Linked DNA regions of Gemmatirosa kalamazoonensis. The protein of the gene in region 2 binds, or shares a complex with, the protein of the main gene of each other region. Links are inferred from orthologs where the notes say so. Each region holds a gene or a part of one and is shown on either strand. Other genes may lie near its edges.

The links. Proteins that work in one complex are often made in the same cells at the same time.
Region 1: the proteins of tsaD (region 2) and tsaE are in contact, whole or in part, in a crystal structure (PDB 6N9A), measured with the Thermotoga maritima proteins. The link is inferred for Gemmatirosa kalamazoonensis from one-to-one orthologs. Residues at the interface, in WP_004082750.1 of Thermotoga maritima: Cys10, Asp11, Arg49, His50, Leu82, Gly84, Gly135, Gly136, Glu154, Thr155, Leu156, Asp157, Asp158, Ser159, Glu162, Asp165, Lys166, Arg169, Leu170, Tyr175, Lys213, Thr214, Leu217, Tyr218, Gln221, Arg222, Asn324; in WP_004082108.1 of Thermotoga maritima: Leu37, Gly38, Lys46, Lys57, Val59, Lys60, Ser61, Thr63, Phe64, Thr65, Leu66, Met67, Val69, Pro71, Tyr82, Arg83, Leu84, Asp86, Asp88, Phe89, Asp93, Ile128, Asp130, Glu131, Arg134.
Region 3: the proteins of tsaD (region 2) and tsaB are in contact, whole or in part, in a solved structure (PDB 4WQ4), measured with the Escherichia coli proteins. The link is inferred for Gemmatirosa kalamazoonensis from one-to-one orthologs.

Annotation. Positions count from the first base shown.
Region 1 is NZ_CP007128.1:4,107,697-4,110,416, forward strand. It holds tsaE (tRNA (adenosine(37)-N6)-threonylcarbamoyltransferase complex ATPase subunit type 1 TsaE), read right to left. Parts: upstream 1,741-2,720; coding sequence 1,261-1,740; downstream 1-1,260. Other genes in the region: rimI (ribosomal protein S18-alanine N-acetyltransferase), read right to left, coding at 21-563; tsaB (tRNA (adenosine(37)-N6)-threonylcarbamoyltransferase complex dimerization subunit type 1 TsaB), read right to left, coding at 563-1,264; uvrB (excinuclease ABC subunit UvrB), read right to left, coding at 1,748-2,720. UniProt on the Escherichia coli protein: Required for the formation of a threonylcarbamoyl group on adenosine at position 37 (t(6)A37) in tRNAs that read codons beginning with adenine.
Region 2 is NZ_CP007128.1:2,983,820-2,989,294, forward strand. Bases 1,029-4,027 are described here. They hold tsaD (tRNA (adenosine(37)-N6)-threonylcarbamoyltransferase complex transferase subunit TsaD), read right to left. Parts: upstream 3,070-4,027; coding sequence 1,987-3,069; downstream 1,029-1,986. Other genes in these bases: J421_RS12775 (prolipoprotein diacylglyceryl transferase), read right to left, coding at 1,071-1,910; J421_RS12785 (hypothetical protein), read right to left, coding at 3,066-3,494; J421_RS12790 (TlpA disulfide reductase family protein), read right to left, coding at 3,495-4,027. Outside these bases: feoB (ferrous iron transport protein B), read right to left, coding at 1-610; J421_RS12770 (FeoA family protein), read right to left, coding at 613-927; more of J421_RS12790, read right to left, coding at 4,028-4,169; rpe (ribulose-phosphate 3-epimerase), read right to left, coding at 4,166-4,834; J421_RS12800 (PASTA domain-containing protein), read right to left, coding at 4,946-5,353; 16S rRNA (cytosine(967)-C(5))-methyltransferase RsmB, read right to left, coding at 5,350-5,475.
Region 3 is NZ_CP007128.1:4,107,110-4,110,051, forward strand. It holds tsaB (tRNA (adenosine(37)-N6)-threonylcarbamoyltransferase complex dimerization subunit type 1 TsaB), read right to left. Parts: upstream 1,852-2,942; coding sequence 1,150-1,851; downstream 1-1,149. Other genes in the region: J421_RS17920 (single-stranded DNA-binding protein), read right to left, coding at 1-505; rimI (ribosomal protein S18-alanine N-acetyltransferase), read right to left, coding at 608-1,150; tsaE (tRNA (adenosine(37)-N6)-threonylcarbamoyltransferase complex ATPase subunit type 1 TsaE), read right to left, coding at 1,848-2,327; uvrB (excinuclease ABC subunit UvrB), read right to left, coding at 2,335-2,942. UniProt on the Escherichia coli protein: Required for the formation of a threonylcarbamoyl group on adenosine at position 37 (t(6)A37) in tRNAs that read codons beginning with adenine.

The DNA of each region.
Region 1 (2,720 bases), 1.1 Mb from region 2 along the record:
GTCGATCCGACGCACACCGGTCATCCAGAACGCACGACCGGTGTGTCCTGCACAGACGCGCCGTGCGACGCCCTCGCGACCAGGTCGCGGCGCAGCACGAGCGCGTCCTCCTGCGGGCGACGATAGTACTTCCGCCGTCGCCCCACCTCCGCGAACCCGCGCGACGCGTACAGGCGGCGCGCCGCGGCGTTCGACTCCCTGACCTCCAGATACACCGCCGACGCGCCGCGCGCCATCAGCTCGCCCAGCGCGGTGTCCAGCAGCCGCGCGCCGATGCGCAGGCCGCGCAGCGTGGGCGCGACGGCGAGGTTCGCGATCTCCGCCTCGTCGGCGGCGAGCCACGCGACGACGTACCCCGCCACCTCGGTCGGCGTGCCCCACGACTCGTGATGCGGCGGCCCGGCGCGCCAGTCGGCGACGAGGAACAGCACGTGTCGGTGGCCGAGGAGCGACACGAACGAGCTGCGCGACCACGGATCGGTGAACGACACGAGCTCCATGCGCGACACCGCCTCGACGTCCTGCTCCACCGCGGGGCGTACGGTGAGGGTGCCGAGCGGCATCAGCTCCCTGCCCCGCCGTCGAGCGCCACGGCGACCGACGGCAGCTCGCGCCCGTGCGCCGCCTCCCACTTCACCTGCGCCTCCGCCTTGCGTCCGTAGTCCGGCTCCCACGCGTCGAGATCGACCGGCCCTCGCTCCGCGAGCAGGCGCCCGAGCGCGGCGACCGCCGCCGCCCGAGGCGCCGTCGACTCCCCGGCCCGCAGCGGCGTCGCGTGGTGCGCCCGCGCGAGGTCGTCGAGCGCGTCGGCGTGCACCACCCCGAGGTACTCGTAGCCGACCACGTCGCCGGCATCGTCGAGCGCGACGACCGCCGCGTACGCTTCGCCGCGCAAAGCGTCGAGCGACGCGAGGTGCCGGCCCGCCGTCCGACGTCCTCCCGTCATGAGCGCGAGCGACGGTGCCGCGAACAGCGGGCGCTCCGCGACCTGCGCCAGCCCCTTCGCGATCGACGCCGCGATGCGCAGGCTCGTGAAGCTGCCGGGCCCCGCGCCGCACACGAGGCCGGTGAGATCGCGCGGGCTCGCGCCGGCCGCGTGCAGCGCGTCGACGACGGTCGGCATCAGCCGCTCCTCGCGCTCGCCGCGCATCGCGACCTCGCGCGCCGCGACGACGTCGCGACCGCGCAGCACGGCGACGGTTCCGGCGTACGTGGACGCGTCGATCGCCAGCCACGTCGTGCCGCTGGTGAACGGCGTCGTCATCCGGCGAGCAGCACGCGTCGCCCGTCGTCGCCGGGCGCGTATTCCAGGTCGATCGGCACGTGCGGGGGCAGCCGCGAGCCCGCGCGCTCCGGCCACTCCACGAGCACGAGCGCGTCTTCCGCGGCGAGCAGGTCGTCCCAGCCGAGGTTCGTCAGCTCGTCCTCGTGCTTCAGGCGGTACAGGTCGAGGTGGTACACGCGGCCGTTGGGCGCGCGGTACTCGTGCACGAGCGCGTACGTCGGGCTCGTGACCTCGTCGGTGACGCCGAAGCCGCGGCAGATCGCCTGCGCGAGCGTCGTCTTGCCGGCGCCGAGCTCTCCGGCCAGCGTCACGACGAGGGGCGGCCGCGCCGCGCGGCCGAACGACGTGCCCCACGCCTCGAGCTCGTCGCGCGTGACGGCGATGCGGCTGCGCGTCGCCTCGGGCGGCAGCGGCTTCGCGAAGTGGCCGTCGGAGGTGAGATGGCCGTCGGTCATCGCGGGCTCACCGTGCGGCGCGGAGGTCGGCGACGGTGCCCGGGCGGCGCGCCTTCGCGCCGTCGCCGGACCCGTTAGGCACCGCGTCGCCGAACCGCGCGCGCAGCTCGAACAGCTCGTCGCGCAGGCGCGCCGCCTGCTCGAAGTCCAGCGCCGCGGCGGCCTGCTTCATCTCGCCCTCCAGGCGCGCGATGAGCGCCGCCGGATCCGAGAGGTCGTACGGCGCCGGTCCCTCGGCCACCTTCTTCTTCCCGTCGCGGCGACGCGCGCCCTTCGCTTCCTCCTCCTCGTGCTCCGTGCGGGCGTCGGCCACGCGCGTCACGAAGCGCACGTCGGCGACGCTCTTCTCCACCGTGAACGGCGTGATGCCGTGCTCCTCGTTGTGCTTCGTCTGCAGCTCGCGGCGGCGTGCCGTCTCCTCCATGCAGCGCTGCATCGAGCCCGTGATGCGGTCGGCGTAGAAGATCGCGCGGCCGTTCACGTTGCGCGCGGCGCGGCCCACGGTCTGGATGAGCGAGCGGTCGCTGCGCAGGAAGCCCTCCTGGTCCGCGTCGAGGATCGCGACGAGCGACACCTCGGGCATGTCGAGCCCTTCGCGCAGCAGGTTGATCCCCACGAGCACGTCGAACTCGCCGAGCCGCAGGCCGCGCACGATCTCCATGCGCTCGATCGCGTCGATGTCGGAGTGCATGTAGCGCACGCGCACGCCGACCTGCTGGAGGTAGTCGGTGAGGTCCTCCGCCATGCGCTTGGTGAGCGTCGTGACGAGCACGCGCTCCCCCTTCCGCTCGCGGATGCGGATCTCGCCGAGCAGATCGTCCACCTGCCCGCGCACCGACCGCACCTCGATCTCGGGATCGACGAGCCCCGTCGGCCGGATGACCTGCTCGACCACCGCGCCCTCGCTGAGCTGCAGCTCCAGCTCACCCGGCGTCGCGCTCACGGCGATCATGCGCGGGGTGAGCGCGAGGAACTCGTCG
Region 2 (5,475 bases):
GCGACGTCGCGCGCGAGATCGCGAGCTTCAAACGCTCGACCCCCTCGCCGCGCTTCGCCACCGTCGGGATCACCGTGACGCCGAGCTCGTGGATCAGCTCGGGCACGTCGATGCGGATCCCCGCGGCCTCGGCCGCGTCCATCTGGTTCAGCGCCAGCACCACCGGACGCCCGAGCTCCAGGAGCTGGCTCGTGAAGAACAGGTTGCGCTCGAGGTGCTGCGCATCGGCGACGCAGACGATGACGTCGGGGAGCGGCGTGTCCCGGCCGCGGCCGAGCAGGACCTCCAGGGCGATCGCCTCGTCGGGCGACCCGGCAGAGAGCGAGTAGCTGCCCGGCAGGTCGAGGACGCTGACGCGGGTGCCGTCGGAGCCGCGGTAGCTGCCCTCGTGCCGCTCCACCGTGACGCCGGCAAAGTTGCCGACCTTCTGGCGCAGCCCGGTGAGCGCGTTGAACAGCGTGCTCTTGCCCGTGTTCGGGTTCCCGACCAGGGCCACCCGGAGGACGGCGGGGGTCGCCGCGGGGGCGACGAGCGGCGGGACCGCGGAAGCGTCGGGCGCCGCGTCGGCGCTCGACCGGCGCCGGCCCGCCGCGGCTGGCGGGGGGGACACGCTCAGACCGGCAGCGGCCGGACCGTGATGCCCGCCGTGAGCGCCTTGCCGAGGGCGATGCGCGTGCCGCGCACGTCGAGGACCATGGCGTGCCGCGCGTCGAGCACGGAGACGCACGCGCCCTCGCAGACGCCGAGCGCGCGCAGCCGGCACGCCTGCACGTCGTCGCAGCGCATCTCGAGCACCGTCGCCCGGTCCCCGACGGCGCACGACGCCAGCAGGCAGTCACGCGCCACCTCGGTCACCGGCGCTGCCGGCTCCGAGAGCACGTTGAGCTGCCGCGCGGTGGCGGCCTTGGGACGCAGGAAGCGGAACACGAGTCGCGGTGCGGTCGAGAGCTAATTGAGAATCGTTCTCAACTAGGCTGTTGTAATCTTATACTGGCTGCGAATCAGGTCAACCACACTCGGAATTACACCGCGAACCTGCCAGGTATTCCCCGGCGCGCGCAGGCCGCGCCTCAGGCCGCGGCGTAGGCCGGCGGGGCGAGCTCGCGGCCGCGGCGCGACCACATGATCAGCACCCCCACGACGGTGATCGTCAGCGCGATGAGCTGCGCCGTCGACAGCGGCCCGGCGAACCGGTCGTCCTTCGCGCGCAGGAACTCCACGACGAACCGTTCCAGGCCGGCCAGCACGCAGTAGACACCGAACAGCCAGCCCTCCCTGTGCGTGTGCGCGCGGAGCCGCCACAGCACGAGGAACATCACGAAGCCGAGCACTACCTCGAGAAGCTGCGTCGGGTAGACGCCGATGACCTCCCACGGCGGCACCGTGGCCGGCAGCTGGGCGCCGAACTGTCGGATCATGTTCTCCGCCGTCGACGGCGGGAACCCGTGCGGGAACTTCACCGCCAGGAAGCCGTCCCACGGCTTGCCGTAGTCGTCGCCCACGGCCCAGCAGCCGCTGCGCCCCACCGAGTAGCCGGCCGCGATGGCGATCCCCGCGACGTCGGCGAAGCGCAGGAAGGAGAACCCCTTCCGCCGGATGACGAGCCAGCAGGCGAGCACCGACCCGATGAACCCGCCCCAGAACACGAACCCGCCGCGGCTGAAGATGGCGCCGAAGTCGCGCGTCAGGATCACGAAGTAGAGCTTCGCGCCGACGAGCGTGCCGATGAGCGCCGCGGTCACGAGGTCCGGGATCGCGGCCGCCTCCGCCAGGTGCCCGCGTCGCGCCAGCTCGCGCTGCGAGATGATGTGCGCGATGGCGAACGCCAGCAGCACCGCCAGCCCGAACCCCGTGAGGGAGAGGGGGCCGACCTGCAGCGTGGCGGGCTCGATGGTGAAGGGAGCGGACAAGGTCGGGACTCGGGACTCGGGACTCGGGACTCGGGACTCGGGACTCGGGACTCGGGACTCGGAAGGTGAAAGTACGTTAACCGAGTCCCGAGTTCCGAGTCCCGAGTCCCGGCAGCGGCTGCGCCGCGTAGGCGTTCAACGACCAGTCGGAGCGCTCGCCGCGCGCGAGACGCCACGCGCCGGCGGCGGCGATCATCGCGGCGTTGTCCGTCGCGAGCCGCGGCGTAGGTGCGTACACGCGAACGCCGCGCGGGTTCGCGCGAGACTGCATCGCCTCCGCCAGCGCGCGGTTGCACGCCACGCCGCCGCCGAGGACGATCCGCTCGCGGCCGAACGCGCGCGCCGCGCGATCCGTCTTCTCGACCAGCGTGTCGACGAGCGCGTCCTGGAAGCCGCGCGCGAGGTGCGCGCGCTCCGTCTCCAGCGTGCCCGCCGACTCGGCGCGCCGCACGGCGTGGAGCAGCGCCGTCTTCAGCCCGCTGAACGAGACGTCGAAGTAGTCGGCGTCGCCGAGCGTCTGGTTCGCCCGCACCATCGGCCGCGCGAAGCGGTGGCGCGCCGGATCGCCGTCGCGCGCGAGCTGCTCGATGAGCCGCCCGCCGGGGTAGGGGAGCCCCATGAGCTTCGCGACCTTGTCGAACGCCTCGCCCGCCGCGTCGTCGCGCGTCGCGCCCAACAGCCGGTAGCTCCCCCACGCTTCCACGTCGAGCAGCAGCGTGTGGCCGCCCGACACGAGCAGCGCGGTGAACGGCGGCACCGCGTCCGGGTGCTCGAGCGCCGTCGCGAACAGGTGCCCCTCCATGTGGTGCACGCCGAGCACGGGGATGCCCGCCGCGTACGCGAGCGCCTTGCCGTAGCTCATGCCCACGAGCAGCGCGCCGACGAGCCCCGGCGCGTGCGTCACCGCGACCGCATCGATCGGGCGTCCGTCGCCGGTGCCTAACGACGCGCCGGCGTCGGCGAGCGCGCGGCGCGTGACCGGCACCACGCTCGTGAGATGCGCGCGGCTCGCGATCTCCGGCACGACGCCGCCGAACAGCCGGTGCACGTCCTGCGAGAGGATGACGAGCGAGCGGAGCGCGAACGCGTCGCCGAGCTCCACCACCGCGGCCGACGTCTCGTCGCACGACGTCTCGATGCCCAGTACCAGCGTGCTCACCGGGATGCCGCGCTCCGGTCGGCCGCCGTATCGAAGCGGAGCACGAGCACGTGCGGCTGCACGTCGCGCACGGTCACGCCGTCGAGCCCCGTCGGCAGGTCGACGTCGCTCGCGCGCAGCTCCACGGTGAGCGAGGTCGGGGTCGCCGGACCGAACGTGCGATGCACCGTCGGTGGATCGCGGTAGAGCTTCAGCAGCTGCCGCGTGGGGCCCTCGACGAGCGCGCGCACGTGCGGCGCGTCGCCCACCATGCGCACCGCGCTGTCGACGACGGGCGCGAAGTGCACGGGCACGTACTGCGACGCGGTCTCCTCGCCGCTCGCGACGACCCACAGCGCCAGCGCGAAGAACAGTGCCGCGAACTTGTAGCCGAGCCGCTCGGTGAACGCCTCGGTGACCGCGTCGGTCCAGGGCGCGCTCGCCATCTACCGCCGCGCTCCCGCGCGGGGCGGCGTCGCGGCCGCCGTGTCGGGCACGACCTCCACCGACATGCCCGCGCGCTCCACCACCGGCGTCGGCGTGTGCGGCTTGATGGTGGCGGTCGCCGCCGGCGGCGCGCCCGCCTCGTCGAGCAGCCGCGCGACCAGCGCGCGGTTCGTCTCCGAGTTCCAGTCCTGCGTGTACGACTTCTTGCGGATCACGCCGTCCGCGCCGACGAGGAAGTTCTCCGGCACGCCCGTCGTCATGTACGTCTTCTGGATGGCGCCCGTGGGGTCGTGCAGCACGTCGAACGTGATGCCGAACTCCTGCAGGAAGTCGCGCACCTTCTGCTCCTGCCCCGCGTCGTCGATGCTGACAGCGACGATCTTGAAGCCGCGGGGCGCGAAGTCCTTGTACATCGCCTCCATGCTCGGCATCTCCTGCCGGCACGGCGCGCACCACGTGGCCCACACGTTCACGAGCACGACCTTCCCCTTGTACGCGTCGAACGACCGCGTCGCGGGCTCGGGATCGAGCGTGCGCGCGGCGAACGTGGGCGCCTTCGTGCCCACCGTGACCTCGAACAGCTCGTCGCCGAGGAAGTGCGTCGCCGCCCACAGCGCGACGGCGAGCGCGGCGACGACGCCGAGCACCGTGAGCCACTGCGCGCGCGCCGTCATACCGTCACCGTCGTCGCGAGGTCGCGCAGCGCGGCGATCTCCGCGCGCGGGTCGGCCGCCGTGAACACCGCGTTGCCGGCGACGAACGTGTCGGCGCCCGCGCGGTGGCAGCGCGCGACGGTCGCGCGGTTGATGCCGCCGTCGACCTCGAGCCATGCGCCGCTGCGCGCCTCGTCGAGCATCGCGCGCGCGCGCGCGATCTTGCCGACGCAGTACTCGAGGAACCGCTGCGCGCCGAAGCCGGGGTTCACGGTCATCACGAGCAGCAGGTCGAGCTCGTGCGCGATCTCCTCGACGAACGCGAGCGGCGTGGCGGGATTCACGGCGACGCCGGCGCGGCAGCCGAGCTCCTTGATGCGCGCGATCTGCCGGTCGAGGTGCGGCGCGACCTCGGCGTGGATCGTCATGCCGCTCGCGCCGGCGGCGGCGAAGTCGTCGAACCACCGCTCGGGCTCGACGACCATCATGTGCACGTCGAGCGGCAGCGACGTCACGCGGCGCACGGCCTCGATGATCTTCGCGCCGAACGTGAGGTTGGGCACGAAGCGTCCGTCCATGACGTCGACGTGGATCACGTCCGCGCCCCCCGCCTCGCACATGGCGATGTCGTCGGCGAGGCGCGCGAAGTCGGCGCTGAGGATGGACGGGGCTATGCGGACGGGCACGCGTCGGGACTCGGGACTCGGGACTCGGGACTCGGGACTCGGGACTCGGGACTCGAGACTCGTTAGGCCCGAGACGCGAGTCTCGAGTCCCGAGTCCCGAGTCCCGGCTGTTCAGGGACTAGCGGCGATGTCGATGATCACCGTGGTGTTGGGCGGCTTCATGGTGGTGGCCGGCGGCGTCTGCGCGACGACCGTCTCCGGCGGCACCGACGCGTTCACGCGCCGCTCGCCCTGCTGCGGCTGGAACCCCGCGTCGCGCAGCGCCCGCTCGGCGTCGACCTGCAGCATACCGACGACGTTAGGCACCGGGCGGTCGTTCGGCACCAGCCGCGACGGGAAGACGAATAGGTAGACGACGAGGTAGGCGAGCAGGAACCCCGCGCCGCCGACCACGAAGTACGGCAGCACGCGCCGCGCGCGGCTGCGCCACGGGCTGCCGTGCGGCGCCTCGGGGCGCGGCGGCTGCGCGCGCGGCGGCTGGGCGCGCGGCGGGGTCTCCGGCGGCACGCCCGCGCTCACGCGGCCACCTCGTCCGAGCGACGCAGCCGCGCGGCGAACGCGCCGTCGACGCCGTGCCGGTGCGGCAGCACGCGCAGGCGATCGCCGTCGAGCACCGCGGCGGGCACGGCACCGTCGGGCGG
Region 3 (2,942 bases), 1.1 Mb from region 2 along the record:
TGTCCTCGAGCGCGCCCGGGAAGTCCTCGAAGTCGTCGCCCCCCCCACCCTGCGCGGCCGGTTTGCTGGGCCGGGCCGCGGCGGCGGGCGCCGGCGCCTGGCGACGGGGCGCCTGGTAGCCCGGGCTGCCGCCGTCGGTGTCCCCCTCGTGCCCCTCGCGACGGCCACCGAGCAGCAGGAGCTCGCGCACGTTGATCTCGGTGCTGTAGCGCGTCTGGCCGTCCTTGTCCTGCCACTGACGGTACTCGATGCGCCCCTCGACGTAGATCTTGTCGCCCTTCTTCACGTAGCGCTCGACGATGTCGGCGAGCTGCGACGCCTTCGTGTTCCACACGACGCAGCGGTGCCACTCCGTCTTCTCCTGTCGCACGCCCGCCTGGTCGTTCCAGGTGCGGCTCGTGGCGAGGGAGAACTGCGCGACGCGATTGCCGCCCGGCGTGGCGCGCACCTCGGGATCGCTTCCGAGGTTCCCGATCAACGTGACCTTGTTCAAGCTCCGGCTCATGGTGCCCTCCTCACAGGCTAAGTAGTCCAGTCCAGTCCAAACCTCTCCAGTCGAAGCTACGGGATTCGAGCGGAGCCCAGCGGTCGATCCGACGCACACCGGTCATCCAGAACGCACGACCGGTGTGTCCTGCACAGACGCGCCGTGCGACGCCCTCGCGACCAGGTCGCGGCGCAGCACGAGCGCGTCCTCCTGCGGGCGACGATAGTACTTCCGCCGTCGCCCCACCTCCGCGAACCCGCGCGACGCGTACAGGCGGCGCGCCGCGGCGTTCGACTCCCTGACCTCCAGATACACCGCCGACGCGCCGCGCGCCATCAGCTCGCCCAGCGCGGTGTCCAGCAGCCGCGCGCCGATGCGCAGGCCGCGCAGCGTGGGCGCGACGGCGAGGTTCGCGATCTCCGCCTCGTCGGCGGCGAGCCACGCGACGACGTACCCCGCCACCTCGGTCGGCGTGCCCCACGACTCGTGATGCGGCGGCCCGGCGCGCCAGTCGGCGACGAGGAACAGCACGTGTCGGTGGCCGAGGAGCGACACGAACGAGCTGCGCGACCACGGATCGGTGAACGACACGAGCTCCATGCGCGACACCGCCTCGACGTCCTGCTCCACCGCGGGGCGTACGGTGAGGGTGCCGAGCGGCATCAGCTCCCTGCCCCGCCGTCGAGCGCCACGGCGACCGACGGCAGCTCGCGCCCGTGCGCCGCCTCCCACTTCACCTGCGCCTCCGCCTTGCGTCCGTAGTCCGGCTCCCACGCGTCGAGATCGACCGGCCCTCGCTCCGCGAGCAGGCGCCCGAGCGCGGCGACCGCCGCCGCCCGAGGCGCCGTCGACTCCCCGGCCCGCAGCGGCGTCGCGTGGTGCGCCCGCGCGAGGTCGTCGAGCGCGTCGGCGTGCACCACCCCGAGGTACTCGTAGCCGACCACGTCGCCGGCATCGTCGAGCGCGACGACCGCCGCGTACGCTTCGCCGCGCAAAGCGTCGAGCGACGCGAGGTGCCGGCCCGCCGTCCGACGTCCTCCCGTCATGAGCGCGAGCGACGGTGCCGCGAACAGCGGGCGCTCCGCGACCTGCGCCAGCCCCTTCGCGATCGACGCCGCGATGCGCAGGCTCGTGAAGCTGCCGGGCCCCGCGCCGCACACGAGGCCGGTGAGATCGCGCGGGCTCGCGCCGGCCGCGTGCAGCGCGTCGACGACGGTCGGCATCAGCCGCTCCTCGCGCTCGCCGCGCATCGCGACCTCGCGCGCCGCGACGACGTCGCGACCGCGCAGCACGGCGACGGTTCCGGCGTACGTGGACGCGTCGATCGCCAGCCACGTCGTGCCGCTGGTGAACGGCGTCGTCATCCGGCGAGCAGCACGCGTCGCCCGTCGTCGCCGGGCGCGTATTCCAGGTCGATCGGCACGTGCGGGGGCAGCCGCGAGCCCGCGCGCTCCGGCCACTCCACGAGCACGAGCGCGTCTTCCGCGGCGAGCAGGTCGTCCCAGCCGAGGTTCGTCAGCTCGTCCTCGTGCTTCAGGCGGTACAGGTCGAGGTGGTACACGCGGCCGTTGGGCGCGCGGTACTCGTGCACGAGCGCGTACGTCGGGCTCGTGACCTCGTCGGTGACGCCGAAGCCGCGGCAGATCGCCTGCGCGAGCGTCGTCTTGCCGGCGCCGAGCTCTCCGGCCAGCGTCACGACGAGGGGCGGCCGCGCCGCGCGGCCGAACGACGTGCCCCACGCCTCGAGCTCGTCGCGCGTGACGGCGATGCGGCTGCGCGTCGCCTCGGGCGGCAGCGGCTTCGCGAAGTGGCCGTCGGAGGTGAGATGGCCGTCGGTCATCGCGGGCTCACCGTGCGGCGCGGAGGTCGGCGACGGTGCCCGGGCGGCGCGCCTTCGCGCCGTCGCCGGACCCGTTAGGCACCGCGTCGCCGAACCGCGCGCGCAGCTCGAACAGCTCGTCGCGCAGGCGCGCCGCCTGCTCGAAGTCCAGCGCCGCGGCGGCCTGCTTCATCTCGCCCTCCAGGCGCGCGATGAGCGCCGCCGGATCCGAGAGGTCGTACGGCGCCGGTCCCTCGGCCACCTTCTTCTTCCCGTCGCGGCGACGCGCGCCCTTCGCTTCCTCCTCCTCGTGCTCCGTGCGGGCGTCGGCCACGCGCGTCACGAAGCGCACGTCGGCGACGCTCTTCTCCACCGTGAACGGCGTGATGCCGTGCTCCTCGTTGTGCTTCGTCTGCAGCTCGCGGCGGCGTGCCGTCTCCTCCATGCAGCGCTGCATCGAGCCCGTGATGCGGTCGGCGTAGAAGATCGCGCGGCCGTTCACGTTGCGCGCGGCGCGGCCCACGGTCTGGATGAGCGAGCGGTCGCTGCGCAGGAAGCCCTCCTGGTCCGCGTCGAGGATCGCGACGAGCGACACCTCGGGCATGTCGAGCCCTTCGCGCAGCAGGTTGATCCCCA